2 regions of the Clostridium sp. Marseille-QA1073 genome follow, and region 1 is predicted to be linked to the other one. Evidence: a T-box and tRNA genes for the amino acid it is inferred to sense, from the RefSeq annotation. Region 1 holds a T-box; the other holds one or more tRNA genes.
What was found. The T-box of region 1 lies ahead of asnS (asparagine--tRNA ligase). A T-box ahead of a tRNA ligase gene usually reads a tRNA of that ligase, here a tRNA-Asn.

Region 1 (5,858 bases):
TAAAGCTAAAGATGCAGAAGATTTTATAAATAATGCATTACCTCATGCAATGAAGCTTATGATAGATCTTATGGATGAAAGAGTAAGATTTATAGTAGAAGAAAGTGGTTTCTTTGAATCAAGCTTCTTAGTAAGAGAAGGATTATTATCAAAAGATAACTTTACTGCTATGTTTGGTATGGTAGGACTTGCAAATGCTGTTAACTACTTTATAAATTCAAATAAACAAGAAGATAGATTTGGATATTCTGATTATGCAAATAATTTAGGAATGAAAATAATAGAAAAGATGCAAGAGATAGTTGATAATCACATTAATAAACACTGCACAGCAAGTGATGGAAAATATCTTTTACATGCACAAGTAGGATTAGATAGTGATGAAGGTGTAGCACCAGGATGTAGAATTCCTATAGGTGAAGAGCCAGAAATTTATGAGCATTTAATACAAAGCGCTCCATTCCATAAATTCTTCCCATCAGGAATAGGTGATATATTTAAATTTGATGAAATGTCTAAGAGAAATCCAAAAGCTATAATTGATGTTATAAAGGGAGCTTTTAAATTAAATATTAGATATATATCTGTTTACTGTGAAGACTGTGATGTTATAAGAATTACAGGTTATTTAGTTAAGAAATCAGATATAGAAAAACTAGAAAGAAATCAGCAAGTATTAAATGATACAGTTGTACTAGGATATGGAGCAGCTAAGAATCAAAAAGTACTAGAGAGAAAATTAAGACATAATGAGTAAAATTGCTATAGTAAATAAAATAATACCTTTTAGTACAGTAGATGGAGAAGGAAATAGAACAGCCATATTTCTTCAAGGCTGTAACTATAACTGCCTCTATTGTCATAATCCTGAAACAATAAATCGCTGTATAAATTGCGGGAAATGCGTAAGCTATTGTGAACATGGTGCTCTTTCTATAGTAGATGGAAAAGTCAATTATAATAGAGATAAATGTGTAAACTGTGATAGTTGTATTGCAGTTTGTGAACATAATAGTAGTCCTAAAGTTAGCGTTATGACTGTTGAGGATATATTAAAGGTATTAAATAAAACTAAATATTTTATATCTGGAATAACTGTATCTGGTGGAGAATGTACATTGCAAAGTGATTTTTTAATTGAGCTTTTTAGAGAGGTTAAAAAATTAGGATTAACTACATTTTTAGATACTAATGCTTCGCTTCCTATATATAATAACTTAGAACTTCTAGAAGTTACTGATAAAACTATGATAGATTTAAAAGCCTTTGATAGTGATGAAAATAAATATCTTACTGGCATGAAAAATGAAACTGTTATAGAAAACATAAATAAATTAGCTGAAATGGATAAAATTTATGAAATAAGAACAGTAGTAGTACCAGAAGTTTTAAATAATGAACGTACTGTAGAAATGGGAAGTAAGCTTATAGCAGAGCTAAATCCTAATATAATCTATAAACTTATAAAATATAGAGCACTAGGTGTTAGAGAAGATTTAATTAAATCCTATACTCCATCTAATGAGTACATGGAAAAGCTAAAAAATATAGCAACAAAAAATAATGTGAAAAATGTAGTGGTAGTTTAATATGACCAATAAAAACTCCTTTAGGCATAGCTTAAAGGAGTTTTTATTGGTTTATATAATATTACAATAGAATATTAAAGTAATATAAATACTAGAATTTAGAAGACTACTGTAATGATAATTAAATAGTTACTTGAGGATATCTTTCGAAAAGTTCATCAAGTTCTTTTGACGCTTCATTAAATGCTTGGAGTTTAGAAATTGCTTCTTGAGCGTCAAAAGTTAGAGAATATTCACATACTGGACAAGTTAATCCATTATCAACAATATTATCAAAGTTAGATTCCGTAATAGTTATCTCAGTATCGCATATGCAAGCAATTTTAAAGCTTAATATTTTATTATACACAATAATTAATCCACCTTTTTTCACGACATTTTACCATATAAGTAAAAATAAATCAAATAAAGATAAATGTAAAATAATTTAATATTATTAATAACAAATATTCTATAGAAAAATTAAAAAATAAATAAAGATACTATAATTAAGTCTAAGCAATATTTTTTGTTTGCATTTATGTATTAAAAATAATGAAATTTAAAGGGAAAGGGTTATATGAAAATATATAACAATATATTTATTAAGAATATTAATGATGATTATGCAATGCAACTTGTAGATATTTTAAACAATGATTGTAGGTTAAAAAGTGCTTTCAATTCAAATGGAAATAAAATATCTAAATCAGAATTTATAGATTGCAATAAACAATGGTGTCAAAATAAAAATGCTGAAATATTTGCTATTGTTTTAAATAATATTGCAATAGGAATAATATCACTAAGTCACAGGATATTAAGAAACAAAAGGCACAAATAGGTTATTGGATTAGTAGTAAATATTGGGGAAATGGATATACAAGCTGTGCATTTTCTCAGGTATTAAATTTAGCAAGGGAAAAAGAAATAAAATATATATCAGCTACTATAAAAGATTATAACATAGCTTCTAAAAGGATTTGGGTAAAAAATGAAGCGAAAATAGAAGCAATACATGATAAATTAAAGGTATTAATAACATTAAAGGATATAGATTAATTATTATTTAAAGTAGAATAAAGTGTGTTTTATGTAGGGGTGAACAATGTTCGCCAAGAAATCTAAATAAGTTATAATTGTCAGATATTGAATAGACAAAATATTAACCCATAAAAAACATATCTTTATTCTTGATTTATAAAGTTTTATAATATATAATAATGTTTGTTAAAATCAATCAGACAGTTCGGAAGCCTCCTGTCTTTAAACAAAACTACGGCAGCAATCTTTTTAATCCTAATATTTTATTAGGATTATTAGAGTTATCTCAAAAGAGTAGAAACGCTGTCTTAATGACAGCGTTATTTTATTTTTTAGAAAGCATATTACATTAAAATTCTATATAACTTAAACAATTTACAACTTTAAATTAGCTATTAATTTTAATTTATATTGAAAAGTAAAAATATAATTTTTAATTTGATAAAATCAAATTAAAAAGTTTTACTTATATAATAAGATTTATAATATTATATTGAAATTTGTGAATTGTAAAGTGAAAAGTTGGGAATATTATTTCTAAAGTAAATAGGGATATGAAAAGTTATTAATAAATAGCTTTATTAGTATTGCGCCGCAGTTAAGTTTAATGTTAAAAAGGCTTTGAAATTATTTAATATTTTTTAGGAGGAAAAAGGTATGGATACTAAAAAACTATTAAAGGTTTCATTGGTGGCAGCAATATATGCAGTTATTACATATGCTTTAGCACCGATATCCTTTGGGGCAGTACAATTTAGATTATCAGAGATAATGACTTTGTTAGCATTTATAGATCCACTATACGTACCTGCACTTACTTTAGGATGCGGTATTGCTAATCTTTTCAGCCCTGCTGGTGTTATAGATGTAATTGTAGGAACTGCAGCAACCTTTATAGCAACTTTTGCTATGAGTAAAAGTAAAAACATGATTATAGCATCATTATATCCTACAATAGTAAACGCGGTAATGATAGGCGCTATGCTTTATTATGCCTTTAATTTACCATTATTTTTATCTGCACTTCAAGTTGGTGTAGGTGAGTTTGTGGTAGTAACTATAATAGGGGTACCTACATTTAAATTACTATTAAAGGACAAAAGTTTAAGAGATATATTAAAAATCAGTAAATAAAAATTAAGACTACAGAAGATTTATTCTGTAGTCTTAGCTTTTTATATATGAGATTTTACAAAATTAAATTTATTCTTTGTTATTTTATTAGTAAATTATTATGAAGAATTGTATATACTATAAAGTATAAGTTACTTAATATTGAAGTAGATGAGCAAAGTCCATTATATTTTATAAAATTAATTATTGATTAGATAAATTAAAAAATCTACAAAAATATTATGGTTATATCAATTTTTTTATGGTAAAATTTATTTTAAATTAATAAGAATAATGTTTTATAAAAAATACAAAATATATTTACAATTATATTTTACAAAATATTTGACAACTATATATTTAAACTATATAATAATTACTAGTATTTAAAAATAGTTTTTGTATATAATATAAATAATGTAAATTAAAAGCAATGAAGAGAAGAGTAGATATAAGAGGTAATTTAAGCGAGTTGACGATGGTGAGAGGTCAATATGAAACTTATGTTGAAGAACATCTCAGAGCTTCTAACCGAAATTGTTATGAAAGTAGGCTTAGACGGAATTAAACCGTTATAAATTAAACAGTATCGATGATAATCTGTACTGTAAAGAGGTCATTTTATGACAATTTGGGTGGTACCGCGGAATAGTTAACCTTTCGTCCCTATGAGGGATGAAGGGTTTTTTTATATGAATTTTTAAAGGAGGAAAACTGTATGGAAAAAGTATTAGTAAAACAAATTTACAGAGAAAAAGAAAAATATAGTGATCAAATGATCTCTATAAGTGGTTGGATTAGAACTTTAAGAGCTTCTAAAAATTTTGGTTTTATAGAAATAAATGACGGAAGTTTCTTTAAAAATATCCAAGTAGTATTTGAGGAAGATTTAGAAAATTTTGCAGAAGTATCAAAACTTAGCATAAGTTCTTCGCTTACTATAGAGGGAAGACTTGTGTTAACTCCAGAAGCTAAACAACCTTTTGAATTAAAGGCTGCTAAAATTGTTGTAGAAGGGGAATCATCCTCAGAATATCCACTACAAAAGAAAAGACATAGTTTTGAATTTTTAAGAACTATTGCTCATTTAAGACCAAGAAGCAATGCTTTCTCAGCAGTATTTAGAGTACGTTCATTAACTGCTTATGCTATTCATAAGTTTTTCCAAGAAAGAGGATTTGTTTATACTCACACACCAATAATCACAGGAAGTGACGCTGAAGGTGCAGGAGAAATGTTTAATGTTACAACCTTAGACTTAAATAACGTTCCTAAAAGTGAAGATGGAACAATAAACTTTGGAGAAGACTTCTTTGGAAAACAAACTAATTTAACAGTTAGTGGTCAATTAGAAGCAGAAGCTTATGCCTTAGCATTTAGAAATGTTTACACTTTTGGACCAACTTTTAGAGCAGAAAATTCAAATACTGCTAGACATGCTGCTGAGTTCTGGATGGTAGAACCAGAAATAGCTTTTGCAGATCTTAAAGATGATATGGAACTTGCAGAAGATATGATAAAATATATAATAAACTTTGTAATGGAAAATGCTCCAGAGGAAATGGAATTCTTCAACAGTTTTATAGATAAAGGATTAAAAGCGAGACTGGAGAATGTAGTAAATTCTGACTTTGCGGCTATAACTTATACTGAAGCTATAGAATTATTAAAGAAAGCAGATAAAGAATTCCAATATGAAGTTGAATGGGGTACTGACCTTCAAACAGAACATGAAAGATATATTACAGAAGAAATATTTAAAAAACCAGTATTTGTTACTGACTATCCAAAGGAAATTAAATCCTTCTATATGAGAATAAATGATGACAACAAAACTGTTGCAGCAATGGACTTATTAGTTCCTGGTATAGGTGAAATTGTAGGAGGAAGCCAAAGAGAAGAAAGATTAGATATCCTTGAAAAGAGAATGGAAGAACTAGGTCTTAATAAAGAAGATTACTGGTGGTATTTAGAGCTAAGAAAATACGGTGGCACAAAACATGCAGGTTTTGGATTAGGATTTGAAAGAATGATAATGTATATAACTGGTGTAAGCAACATCAGAGACGTTATACCTTTCCCAAGAACTACAGGAACTGCAGAGTTTTAATAGAAACCTTTATATACCAAGGG
Region 2 (5,858 bases), on a different contig from region 1:
TGCTTAATTCCTAGCTCCGTTAAAGGAGAATCTCCCCAGCCCTGCATCCTGCCAAGTTTATTCCATTCTGTTTCTCCATGCCTTGTTATATATAATGTTGTCATCGCCACACCTCTTTTACTTTAGTTTAGTTAATACTATTATACTAAAATTATTCTCATTACCTAAAAATATATTTTATTTAAGAATCTAAATATGATTTTATCAAGTAATAGTTAAAAAAATCAAGTGAAAAATTTATATTAGTTAAACTATTACAAAGTATTATAACGATTATAAGATGCTATCACTATAAAATTATGAAATAATAAATTATGCTGTTTGATATTTTTTATTATAAAAAATAGACTACGAAAATCATAGTCTAAATCCTTTTCTTTCTTCATGATTGATTCCACCAATTTGAACCCAATTTTTTACTGCTGGAATTAGATCATTTGTTATTGGATAATTGTGTTCTACTTTACAGTGATTAATGTCTGAACCATAGGCTTGTTCGATAAGTCTACTATTAATAGGATCATTTTTTCTTAAACGCTTGTATGAAGTATTTTCCATCATATATATCTCCTTTTGAAACTATAGTGAATTTATCACTTTCTAAAATACTACATAGTACTTTGGCATCTTCCTCACTAGCAGACTGCAAAACAATAGTGAATTTGTCTTCTGGTCCTACTATACCCATATAGTCATGGATACTACTATAATCACTAAGGTTTATGTCTCCTCTTATATCCATTCTGTAGTCTGACATATAAATCCCCCTCAATACTATTTAGCTATATTTTGTACAAAATATATAAATTTATTCATTTACAAAAATAAACTTATAAATTTTAACTTGTAATTTATAATTTATATTCTCTCAAGAAAAATATTATAATGGTCTTTCTACTTCTGCAAAAATAGAAGAGACTACTCTTAAGAATAGTCTCTTTGTATTTTAATTAAGCATCTTTCTTTATATCTGAAATTATTTTATTAACTATATCACTAGGAACTTCTTCATATCTTTCAAATCTACTTCTAAAACTTCCTCGTGCACCTGTCAATGATCTTAAATCATTAGCATAATTATAAAGTTCAGCCTGCGGAACTTCTCCTACAATTTTTTGACCTTTTTCAAAAGGTTCCATTCCAAGAATTCTTCCTCTTTTCTTATTGATATCAGCAATTACGTCTCCCATGTAGTCATCTGGAATCATAATTTCTATATGCATAACTGGTTCTAGTAATACAGGTTGAGCTTCTTGTAATCCCTTTTTAAAAGCTAAAGATGCTGCAATCTTAAATGCCATCTCTGAAGAATCCACAGGATGGAAAGATCCATCGTGAAGAGTAGCTCTTAATCTAATAACAGGATATCCTGCTAAAACTCCATGTTGAATACAATCTTTTAATCCTTTTTCAACAGCTGGAATATACTGTCTTGGAACAACTCCACCTACTACTGCATCAACAAATTCTAATTCTTCCTCCCCATCAGTTCTAGGCTCAAATTTAATCTTAACATCACCATATTGACCATGTCCTCCAGATTGTTTTTTATGCTTGCCTTGTGCATCAGAGAACTTTTTAATAGTTTCTCTATAAGGTATTTTAGGTATTTCAAGTGAAACATCAACACCAAATTTTGATTTTAATTTACTTACTATAACATCTAAATGGGTTGTACCTAATCCTGATACTATAGTTTCAGCATTTTCAACATCTCTAGATATGGAGAACGTTGAGTCTTCTTCTAATAGCTTTGATAATCCATTAGATATTTTGTCTTCATCGCCTTTAGCCTTAGTAGCTATAGCTCTTGAATACATAGGAATTGGGAACTCTATAGAATCAAAAATTATTGGTCTTTCCTGTGAGCAAAGAGTATCTCCAGTATTAGTATAATTAAGTTTAGCAACAGCACCTATATCTCCTGCTTTAACCTCAGTAGTAGCATATTGTTGTTTTCCTTTTAAAAAGTATAAGGTTCCAATCTTCTCATCTTTTTCTTTATTAGAATTATAAACAACAGTATCAGACTGAGCACTTCCTGTAATTACTCTAAACATTGAAAGTTTACCTACAAAAGGATCCGCAATAGTTTTAAATACTAATGCTGAAAATGGTTCCTCTTCATCTATTTTAATATTTGTATAACTATTATTCTTTAAATCTTTTGCCATGTATAGAGTGGTATGAATTGGAGATGGGAAACACTCTACTATATCTTCGAGCAATGTGTCTATACCTATGCAATTTAGTGCAGAACCACACATTATTGGAGCTATTTCTCCCATCGAAGCACCTTTTATTAATCCATTATAAATTTCTTCCTCACTTAAATGTCCATCATTAAAGTATTTATCTAATAAAACTTCATCAATTTCTGCAACGGCTTCCATAACCATTTGTCTACATTCATCAACTTTATCTATTAACTCTACAGGTATTTCAGCATCTTCCATTTTTTGAGTTTTAGAATTGAATAATCTTGCTCTTTTTGAAATAACATTAATAACACCTCTAAAGTTATTTTCAGAGCCTATAGGGTATTGGATAGGTACAACTGACATACCAAATTTATCTTTTAATTGTTCTAAAACTTTTTCAAAATTACTATTTTCTCTATCTAATTTATTTATAAAAAAGGCCCTAGGTAATCTCTGCTTTTCAGCATAATCCCAAGCTTTTTCTGTTCCAACTTCAATGCCTGATACTCCACATACAGCTATCATAGCCATATCTACTGCATTTAAACCTTCTATCATTTCTCCAACGAAATCAAAATATCCTGGAGTATCTACTAGATTTATTTTTACATGTTTCCATTTACAAAGTGCCACTGAAGTTGATATTGATACTTTTCTTTTCTTCTCTTCAGCATCATAATCACTAATTGTAGTTCCATCTTCAACCTTGCCGAGCCTATCTGTTGCACCAGTATAATATAATATTGCTTCCATTAAACTTGTCTTTCCAGAGCCACTATGCCCTATAATTCCAACATTTCTAAGATTATTAATTTTATACTCTTTCATGTGCTATACCTCCCATTTTCTCTTTCAGATTATCCAATATAATTTATATATTCTATATTTTGGTGATTTTCCCTCTAATTTTTTATAATATTCTAAATCTTTAAAATATATTTACATTTTTTGAGGAAAAATATACTAAAATTAATTAGATTTAATTTTAAAAATTATCAACTTTAACTTTAAAATTATCAACAAACTGTTAACAACTTTAATAAAAAATGTTATTAATTTAATTAGCCACATAAAAAAGTATGTTAGATTCAATCTAGTTATTCTTAAAAATAAAAAAACAGCTCTTTTGAGCTGTAATTTACACAAAAAAATAAAATGGCTCCGCGAAGAGGATTCGAACCTCCAACCTATCGGTTAACAGCCGAGTGCTCCACCGTTGAGCTATCGCGGAATATTGCTAAACTTAAGTTAGCACTACCTGGCAACAACCTACCCTCCCACACAGTCTCCCGTGCAGTACTCTCGGCGTCTTAAGGCTTAACCTTCCTGTTCGGAATGGAAAGGGGTGTTACCCTTAAAACCATCATCACCAGATTAAAAATTTACATAAGCTTCACATTACTGCGTCAGTTTCAGTCACTCCAGTGCTCATTTACTCTAGTAAACTCCGCTCTTCGTTCCTTCACTTCCTTGTCCTGTTCGCTTCTATTAATTTTTTTAAATTTATATAAGCTTCATACCATTTTATCAACTTATAACATATTTAATTTTTAAATATGGCTCCGCGAAGAGGATTCGAACCTCCAACCTATCGGTTAACAGCCGAGTGCTCCACCGTTGAGCTATCGCGGAACATTATAAAATTCACTATAAACATCGTACTACTTCGTCAACTGCATTCGCTCCGGTGCTCATTTACCATAGTAAACTCTGCTCCTCACTCATTTGTTTCCTAGTATTACTCGTTTCTATCAAATTTTAAAAATTCATATAAACTTTGCATTACTTCGTCAGCTTCAGTCACTGCGGGGTTCATTTACCTAAGTAAACTCCACTCCTCGTTCCTTTGCTTCCTTGTACTGCTTGTTTCTATTAATTTTTTTAAAATTTATATAAGCTTCAAAGAAATTATTCTCTGAAAATTGCACAGTGAAATTAATTAGGTCAAGCCCTCGACTTATTAGTATGAGTCAGCTGAACATGTTGCCATGCTTACACCTCTCACCTATCAACCTGGTGTTCTTCCAGGAGTCTTACTAACTTATGTTATGGGAAATCTCATCTTAGGGGGGGCTTCACGCTTAGATGCTTTCAGCGTTTATCCCTTCCAGACATAGCTACCCAGCTGTGCCACTGGCGTGACAACTGGTGCACCAGAGGTCTGTCCATCCCGGTCCTCTCGTACTAAGGACAGCTCCCTTCAAATTTCCTACGCCCGCGACGGATAGGGACCGAACTGTCTCACGACGTTCTGAACCCGGCTCGCGTGCCGGCACAATGGGCGAACAGCCCAGCCTTGGGACCTGCTTCAGCCCCAGGATGCGACGAGCCGACATCGAGGTGCCAAACCTCCCCGTCGATGTGGACTCTTGGGGGAGATCAGCCTGTTATCCCCGAGGTAGCTTTTATCCGTTGAGCGATGGCCCTCCCACGAGGAACCACCGGATCACTAAGCCCGACTTTCGTCCCTGCTCCACTTGTCTGTCGCAGTCAGACTCCCTTCTGCCTTTGCACTCTTCGAACGATTTCCGACCGTTCTGGGGAACCTTTGGGCGCCTCCGTTACTTTTTTGGAGGCGACCGCCCCGGTCAAACTGCCCACCTAACAATGTCCCGTGACCTGATTCAAGGCCTCCGGTTAGAATTCCAGTACTATCAGGGTGGTATCCAAGGATGACTCCACAAAGGCTGACGCCCTTGCTTCCAAGTCTCCACTATCCTGTACAGATAGTACCGAAACTCAATGCTAAATTGCAGTAAAGCTCTACGGGGTCTTTCCGTCCAATCGCGGGTAGCAAGCATCTTCACTTGCACTACAATTTCGCCGGATTTGCTGTTGAGACAGTGCCCAAATCATTACGCCATTCGTGCGGGTCGGAACTTACCCGACAAGGAATTTCGCTACCTTAGGACCGTTATAGTTACGGCCGCCGTTTACTGGGGCTTAAGTTCATGCCTTCGTTTGCACTAAGCAATCCCCTTAACCTTCCAGCACCGGGCAGGCGTCAGCCCCTATACATCAGCTTTCGCTTTAGCAGAGACCTGTGTTTTTGCTAAACAGTTGCTTGGGCCTATTCTCTGCGGCCTACTTGCGTAGGCACCCCTTCTCCCGAAGTTACGGGGTCAATTTGCCGAGTTCCTTAACAGCAATTCTTCCGATGGTCTTAGGATTCTCTCCTCACCTACCTGTGTCGGTTTGCGGTACGGGCACTAACTTCCTCCATAGAGGCTTTTCTTGGCAGCGTGGAATCAGATACTTCACCCTTAAAGGGTTTCCCCATCACGCCTCAGCTAATGTAGGTGGATTTGCCTATCCTACATACCTAAACGCTTAGACTAGCATCCAATAGCTAGCACATCTTATCCTCCTGCGTCACCCCATTTGTAATAACGTCTGCTAGTGGTACAGGAATATCAACCTGTTGTCCATCACCTACGCCTTTCGGCCTCGGCTTAGGTCCCGACTAACCCTGAGCGGACGAGCCTTCCTCAGGAAACCTTAGGTTTTCGACCGACAGGATTCTCACCTGTCTCTCGCTACTTATGCCAACATTCTCACTTCTGCATCGTCCACCGCTCCTTCCGGTACGACTTCAGCCAATGCAGAAAGCTCCTCTACCGCGTACACGTAGTGTACACCCATAGCTTCGGTGGTAAG

Region 2: it has a tRNA-Asn gene. The T-box ahead of asnS (asparagine--tRNA ligase) is inferred to sense a tRNA for this amino acid. The anticodon was not compared.

Annotation. Positions count from the first base shown of each region.
Region 1 covers NZ_JBSVQM010000010.1:116,049-121,906, reverse strand. Annotated here, with positions in the region: gene ACY1IQ_RS11185 (YjjI family glycine radical enzyme) at 1-757, shown strand, start outside; gene ACY1IQ_RS11180 (YjjW family glycine radical enzyme activase) at 750-1,589, shown strand; gene ACY1IQ_RS11175 (hypothetical protein) at 1,711-1,938, opposite strand; gene ACY1IQ_RS11170 (hypothetical protein) at 2,149-2,412, shown strand; gene ACY1IQ_RS11165 (GNAT family N-acetyltransferase) at 2,370-2,630, shown strand; gene ACY1IQ_RS11160 (QueT transporter family protein) at 3,270-3,746, shown strand; T-box leader at 4,150-4,396, shown strand; gene asnS (asparagine--tRNA ligase) at 4,444-5,835, shown strand.
Region 2 covers NZ_JBSVQM010000009.1:77,455-83,312, forward strand. Annotated here, with positions in the region: gene ACY1IQ_RS10205 (histidine phosphatase family protein) at 1-104, opposite strand, end outside; gene ACY1IQ_RS10210 (hypothetical protein) at 358-558, opposite strand; gene ACY1IQ_RS10215 (hypothetical protein) at 521-757, opposite strand; gene fusA (elongation factor G) at 951-3,029, opposite strand; tRNA gene ACY1IQ_RS10225 (tRNA-Asn) at 3,358-3,432, opposite strand; rRNA gene rrf (5S ribosomal RNA) at 3,458-3,575, opposite strand; tRNA gene ACY1IQ_RS10235 (tRNA-Asn) at 3,759-3,833, opposite strand; rRNA gene ACY1IQ_RS10240 (23S ribosomal RNA) at 4,142-5,858, opposite strand, start outside.